DNA from 3 places in the Escherichia sp. XD33 genome. Region 2 is predicted to be linked to each of the others. Evidence: predicted binding sites of a transcription regulator. Region 2 holds the regulator's gene; each other region holds the start of a gene.
The links. The regulator ArgR, encoded in region 2, controls arginine synthesis, uptake and breakdown. The targets are predictions, from matches to a motif close to ANTGAATAAAAATACANT.

Region 1 (2,275 bases), on a different contig from region 2:
CAAGAATAGACTCCGCAACTTCCTGCTGGAAAGTCGCCGTTTTCAGTTTACGCTCTTCCTCAACGTTACTGATAAACGCCGTTTCGACCAGAATGGAGGGAATATCTGGTGCCTTTAGTACGGCAAACCCGGCCTGTTCAACTTGATTTTTATGCAGCTTGTTGATTTTACCGAGCTTATTCAGTACCGCTTTACCAAACTTCAGGCTGTCGGCAATGGTCAGCGACTGTACCATATCGAACATGGTGTGGTCGACATAGCGGTCACCGCTTTTGCTCACGCCACCAATCAAGTCCGAGGCGTTCTGGGTTTGTGCCAGATATTTTGCCGCAGTACTGGTTGCACCTTTGGTTGAGAGCGCAAACACAGAGGAACCGCTCGGCTGACGACTGGTAAAGGCGTCGGCATGGATAGAGACAAACAGGTCAGCACGCTGTTTCTGGGCTTTTGCTACGCGCACTTGCAATGGAATGAAGATGTCTTCATTGCGCGTCATGTACACCTTCATATTGCCCTCTTTCTCGATCAGAGAGCGCAAACGGCGAGCTATTTGCAATACCACATCTTTTTCGCGCGTTTTGTATTTCCCCACCGCACCGGAGTCTTCGCCACCGTGGCCAGGGTCAAGCATAATGACAATCGGACGATCGCGCCCTGCTTTACCCGGTTGTGGACCACTTTGCGCTGGCGGCACCTGCTTTTCGAGGTCGCCTTTGTTGTAATCCTCCAGCAGCGCCAGCAGCGGGTCCTGCATATCCTGTGCATTGGCCGGATAGAGGTCCATCACCAGACGCTCTTTAAACCCGGCGACCGGCGCAAGGGCAAACAGCTGCGGTTTTACGTTTTGCTTTAATTCAAAAACCATCCGTACGGTTTGCGGGTCAAATTGCCCGACGCGCGCCGACTTGATGAACGGGTCGTCTGCACGAATTTGTGCCGCCATCCCCTTGAGTACCGAGTTCAGGTTTACATCTTCGATATCCACCACCACGCGTTCAGGGTTACTCAACGCGAACTGCTTATATTTCAGCTGACGATTTGATTCCACCGTCACGCGGGTGTAGCTGGACGCAGGCCAGACGCGCACCGCCACGACCTGGCTGACCGCAGCCAGACTGACCTGACTTACGCTCAATAGCCACATGGCACCCGCGCCTTGCAGTAAACGACGACGGCTGATTGCAGTGTTGGATCCTGACATGCCTCTCCCGAGCAAAAGAAATCTAAGCTGTGTAACAAGTAAACGACTAATTTGACCGGAAACTTTAGCGAAAGACGCATAATCTGTCATCTAATAAACGGTAAACATTCTTTTTATATTCACGGCATTACTGATAAAAAAGTCGCTCTCGCATAAAATTTACACTTGCACCCTGCGAAAAAACAGAATAAAAATACACTAATTTCGAATAATCATGCAAAGAGGTGTGCCGTGGTAAAGGAACGTAAAACCGAGTTGGTCGAGGGATTCCGCCATTCGGTTCCCTATATCAATACCCACCGGGGAAAAACGTTTGTCATCATGCTCGGCGGTGAAGCCATTGAGCATGAGAATTTCTCCAGTATCGTTAATGATATCGGGTTGTTGCACAGCCTCGGCATCCGTCTGGTGGTGGTCTATGGCGCACGTCCGCAGATCGACGCAAATCTGGCTGCGCATCACCACGAACCGCTGTATCACAAGAATATACGTGTGACCGACGCCAAAACACTGGAACTGGTGAAGCAGGCTGCGGGAACATTGCAACTGGATATTACTGCTCGCCTGTCGATGAGTCTCAATAACACGCCGCTGCAGGGCGCGCATATCAACGTCGTCAGTGGCAATTTTATTATTGCCCAGCCGCTGGGCGTCGATGACGGCGTGGATTACTGCCATAGCGGGCGTATCCGGCGGATTGATGAAGACGCGATCCATCGTCAACTGGACAGCGGTGCAATAGTGCTAATGGGGCCGGTCGCTGTTTCAGTCACTGGCGAGAGCTTTAACCTGACCTCGGAAGAGATTGCCACTCAACTGGCCATCAAACTGAAAGCTGAAAAGATGATTGGTTTTTGCTCTTCCCAGGGCGTCACTAATGACGACGGTGATATTGTCTCCGAACTTTTCCCTAACGAAGCGCAAGCGCGGGTAGAAGCCCAGGAAGAGAAAGGCGATTACAACTCCGGTACGGTGCGCTTTTTGCGTGGCGCAGTGAAAGCCTGCCGCAGCGGCGTGCGTCGCTGTCATTTAATCAGTTATCAGGAAGATGGCGCGCTGTTGCAAGAGTTGTTC
Region 2 (2,275 bases):
ACGAATGATATCCAGCGTGGTAACGCCGAACAGTTTGTTTTTGTCATAAACACCGGCTTTTTTCAGCACTTCAGCAGCAATCGCAACTGTGGTGTTAACCGGGTTAGTGATAATACCAATGCACGCTTTCGGGCAGGTTTTCGCAACTTGCTGTACCAGGTTTTTCACGATGCCGGCGTTAACGTTAAACAGGTCGGAACGATCCATACCCGGTTTACGCGCTACACCTGCAGAGATAAGAACGACATCTGCGCCTTCCAGCGCCGGAGTCGCATCTTCACCAGAAAAACCTTTGATTTTCACAGCAGTAGGGATATGGCTCAGATCGACGGCCACACCGGGAGTCACTGGAGCGATATCATACAGAGAGAGTTCTGAACCTGAAGGCAGTTGGGTTTTTAACAGTAGTGCAAGCGCCTGGCCAATACCGCCAGCAGCGCCGAGGACTGCGACTTTCATCCTAAACTCCTTATTATATTGATAAACTAAGATATGTTGCTCCGCTGCCGCGACCTTAATCCACAAAATTGCCGTTTACAATGACCACATCTCAAGAATGTGTAGTCACGCAAGTTTAGCGTTTATGCATTTAATTGCCGTAATCAGGAACCTAACTTACGTAATTAACAGTCGCTTATGCATTAGCGCAACATTCCAACAGGTGGTGACAATATACCCTACCGTTCAGCCAAAACAACATCAATTTGATAACAATTAATTTACTTTTAAGCAGAATTTGCATGCCGTGACGCAGGCATGTTTCTCAATAACGAAATTTGATAAAATCCCGCTCTTTCATAACATTATTTCAGCCTTCTTCAGGGCTGACTGTTTGCATAAAAATTCATCTGTATGCACAATAATGTTGTATCAACCACCATATCGGGTGACTTATGCGAAGCTCGGCTAAGCAAGAAGAACTAGTTAAAGCATTTAAAGCATTACTTAAAGAAGAGAAATTTAGCTCCCAGGGCGAAATCGTCGCCGCGTTGCAGGAGCAAGGCTTTGACAATATTAATCAGTCTAAAGTCTCGCGGATGTTGACCAAGTTTGGTGCTGTACGTACACGCAATGCCAAAATGGAAATGGTTTACTGCCTGCCAGCTGAACTGGGTGTACCAACCACCTCCAGTCCATTGAAGAATCTGGTGCTGGATATCGACTACAACGATGCAGTTGTCGTGATTCATACCAGCCCTGGCGCGGCGCAGTTAATTGCTCGCCTGCTGGACTCACTGGGCAAAGCAGAAGGTATTCTGGGCACCATCGCTGGCGATGACACCATCTTTACCACCCCTGCTAACGGTTTCACCGTCAAAGACCTGTACGAAGCGATTTTAGAGCTGTTCGACCAGGAGCTTTAATCTCTGCCCCGTCGTTTCTGACGGCGGGGAAAATGTTGCTTATCCCTCTCAACCCCCTGCTTTCCCCTGCGATTAATTTAACGAATAGTGCGTTTTACTGCGACATGTCATTCACACAATGAATACATAAGGTAAAAAAAGCACATTATGCAAAATTCATTATCTAATTGAAAAAACTAGAATTAACGATAAATAACCGTATTTTTAATTCTTTTTTGTTATTAAAATTCACATTTTTAACACTTAGTATCAACTGAAACAGTTAGCGCGGTATTAATTAGCTCAATAATTAGTGTATACTTGATTTTGTGATATGGGTCACGAAACAAAGGCCCAGCTAAAAGATTATGTCGAGGTAAAAATCATGAAAATCAAAACCACTGTTGCTGCATTAAGCGTACTTTCTGTTCTCTCTTTCGGTGCATTCGCTGCCGACTCCATTGATGCTGCACAAGCACAAAATCGTGAAGCAATCGGGACCGTATCTGTAAGTGGTGTGGCGTCTTCGCCAATGGATATGCGTGAAATGCTGAACAAAAAAGCGGAAGAAAAAGGCGCAACGGCCTACCAGATTACTGAAGCTCGTAGCGGTGACACCTGGCACGCTACGGCTGAACTGTACAAATAAACCCTCATCGTCTTGTCCGACGATATTGCCCCCGGTTCGGGGGCTTTTTTTTGCGCTAATGACGAACATTAAAACGCAAATGCCCTTCCAGCTCTTCCTCTGCCTCATCAAACAGCAATATTAACGCGCCAAAACGGCGACGCGTTTTCTCTCCCAGATGAACAAATTCAATCTCAAGTGGTAGCGGCAGGACATCGTTCATTAACACATCCCATAGTGAGTCGAGATCGCGTACCTTATCTTTCGCCAGACCAAAGGCTTGGCTGAAGTCGCGATAAAAATC
Region 3 (2,275 bases), on a different contig from region 2:
CTGTCGCCGTCACCGAGAAACAAACCTACGGCCGCAATCTGATGTTTCTTCGCCCATGCCAACAGGGTTTTATTTGCCGTTCCCGCCAGTGCTCCGGTGATAATGTCTATCTGATCAGCAGGCGTCACCCGCAGGCCGTTTTTCTTTTTCACCGGCAGATTCAGCCCTTTCATCAGCTCATCCACCACGCAACCGCCGCCGTGCACAATCACCAGCGGACGCTGATGTGACTCACGATAATTCACCAGTGCGCTAAACAGACGTTCCAGCGCCTCTTCACTATCCAGCAGTACGCCGCCCAGTTTGATAATTAATGGATTCATCATTGCACCCTTAAATAAGAGACTGCGTTTCCGCATAGCCGAAACGAATATTGGCGCACTGTACCGCTTGTGCCGCCGCGCCTTTCAGTAAGTTGTCTTCGGTCGCCACAATAATCAGATGCTCGCCCTGAACGGCAAACCCGATATCGCAAAATGGCAGCCCAACGACATTTTTCAGCGCCGGAACGCCTTTGTCATACAGCCGCACCAGCGGTTTATGGGCATACGCCTGCTGTAACACTTGCGCGACTTGCGCCTGGGTCACACCCGATTTCAGGCGGCAGGTAATGGTTTCGAGAATGCCGCGCGGGAAATTGCCCAGATGTGGGGTGAAGATAACGTCAGCACCGAGGTGTGTGGCGATCTCTGGTTGATGGCGATGAGTAAAGACGCCATACGGTTGCAGGCTAACTTCACAAAAGCTGTTTGAAATGGCCGCTTTACGCCCTGCACCGCTCACGCCGCTGGTGGCGTTGATCACCGGCCACTGATTGAGGTCAAGAAGATCGGCATCAATCAACGGTTTCAGCGCCAGCTGTGCCGCCGTCGGATAACAGCCCGGCACCGCAATCAAATTCGCTTCTTTTAATTTATTACCGCACCACTCCGCCAGACCGTAGGCTGCCTGTTCCAACAGTTCCGGGTATTGATGGGTAAAGCCGTAATATTTTTCATAGAAGGTGGCGTCGTTAACACGAAACGCGCCGGAAAGGTCGAACACCACGCAGCCCGCTTCAAGAAACTGCGGCGCTAAATCGTGGCTAACTTCATGGGCGGTGGCGAGAAACACTACGTCCACCCCTGGGCTAAACTCGCTGATATCCGACATCGGCTGCAACGGCAGATCAACGATGCCTTTTAGCTGCGGATGCAAATCGGAGATTAACTTTCCCGCATCATTGCTTTGCGCTGAAACAGTCAAAGCGGTTATGTTCATATGCGGATGGCGATTTACATAGGTCACTAGCTCTGCGCCAGCGTAGCCGCTGGCACCCACAATCAGCGTATTCAACATCGGGGCTATTCACCTTCTTATGTCTGGTTGCCAGGTTAAACGTAAAACATTCACCTTACGGCTGGTGGGTTTTATTACGCTCAACGTTAGTGTATTTTTATTCATAAATACTGCATGAATATTGATACTATCATGACCAGAGGTGTGTCAACAATGAAAAACAAATTACCGCCATTTATCGAGATTTACCGCGCTCTGATTGCCACACCTTCAATAAGCGCCACGGAAGAGGCACTCGATCAAAGCAATGCAGATTTAATCACTCTGCTGGCGGACTGGTTTAAAGATTTGGGCTTCAATGTGGAAGTGCAGCCTGTTCCAGGAACTCGCAACAAATTCAATATGCTGGCAAGTATCGGACAGGGGGCTGGCGGCTTGTTGCTGGCGGGGCATACCGATACGGTGCCATTTGATGACGGTCGCTGGACGCGCGATCCGTTTACACTGACGGAGCATGACGGCAAGCTTTACGGCTTAGGCACCGCCGACATGAAAGGCTTTTTTGCGTTTATCCTTGATGCGCTACGCGATGTCGACGTCACGAAACTGAAAAAACCGCTCTACATTCTGGCGACTGCTGATGAAGAAACCAGTATGGCCGGAGCGCGTTATTTTGCCGAAACTACCGCCCTGCGCCCGGATTGCGCCATCATTGGCGAACCGACGTCACTACAACCGGTACGCGCACATAAAGGTCATATCTCTAACGCCATCCGTATTCAGGGCCAGTCGGGGCACTCCAGCGATCCAGCACGCGGAGTTAACGCTATCGAACTAATGCACGACGCCATCGGGCATATTTTGCAATTGCGCGATAACCTGAAAGAACGTTATCACTACGAAGCGTTTACCGTGCCATACCCTACGCTCAACCTCGGGCATATTCACGGTGGCGACGCTTCTAACCGTATTTGCGCTTGCTGTGAGTTGCATATGG

Region 1: the regulator ArgR is predicted to act here: its motif matches at 1,384-1,401, upstream of argA (amino-acid N-acetyltransferase).
Region 3: the regulator ArgR is predicted to act here: its motif matches at 1,427-1,444, upstream of argC (N-acetyl-gamma-glutamyl-phosphate reductase).

Annotation. Positions count from the first base shown of each region.
Region 1 covers NZ_JAENDM010000016.1:51,144-53,418, reverse strand. The annotation lists gene amiC (N-acetylmuramoyl-L-alanine amidase AmiC) at 1-1,201, opposite strand, end outside; gene argA (amino-acid N-acetyltransferase) at 1,433-2,275, shown strand, end outside.
Region 2 covers NZ_JAENDM010000026.1:37,890-40,164, reverse strand. The annotation lists gene mdh (malate dehydrogenase) at 1-459, opposite strand, end outside; gene argR (transcriptional regulator ArgR) at 894-1,364, shown strand; gene yhcN (peroxide/acid stress response protein YhcN) at 1,729-1,992, shown strand; gene K0778_RS15755 (barstar family protein) at 2,048-2,275, opposite strand, start outside.
Region 3 covers NZ_JAENDM010000010.1:111,462-113,736, reverse strand. The annotation lists gene argB (acetylglutamate kinase) at 1-326, opposite strand, end outside; gene argC (N-acetyl-gamma-glutamyl-phosphate reductase) at 334-1,338, opposite strand; gene argE (acetylornithine deacetylase) at 1,492-2,275, shown strand, end outside.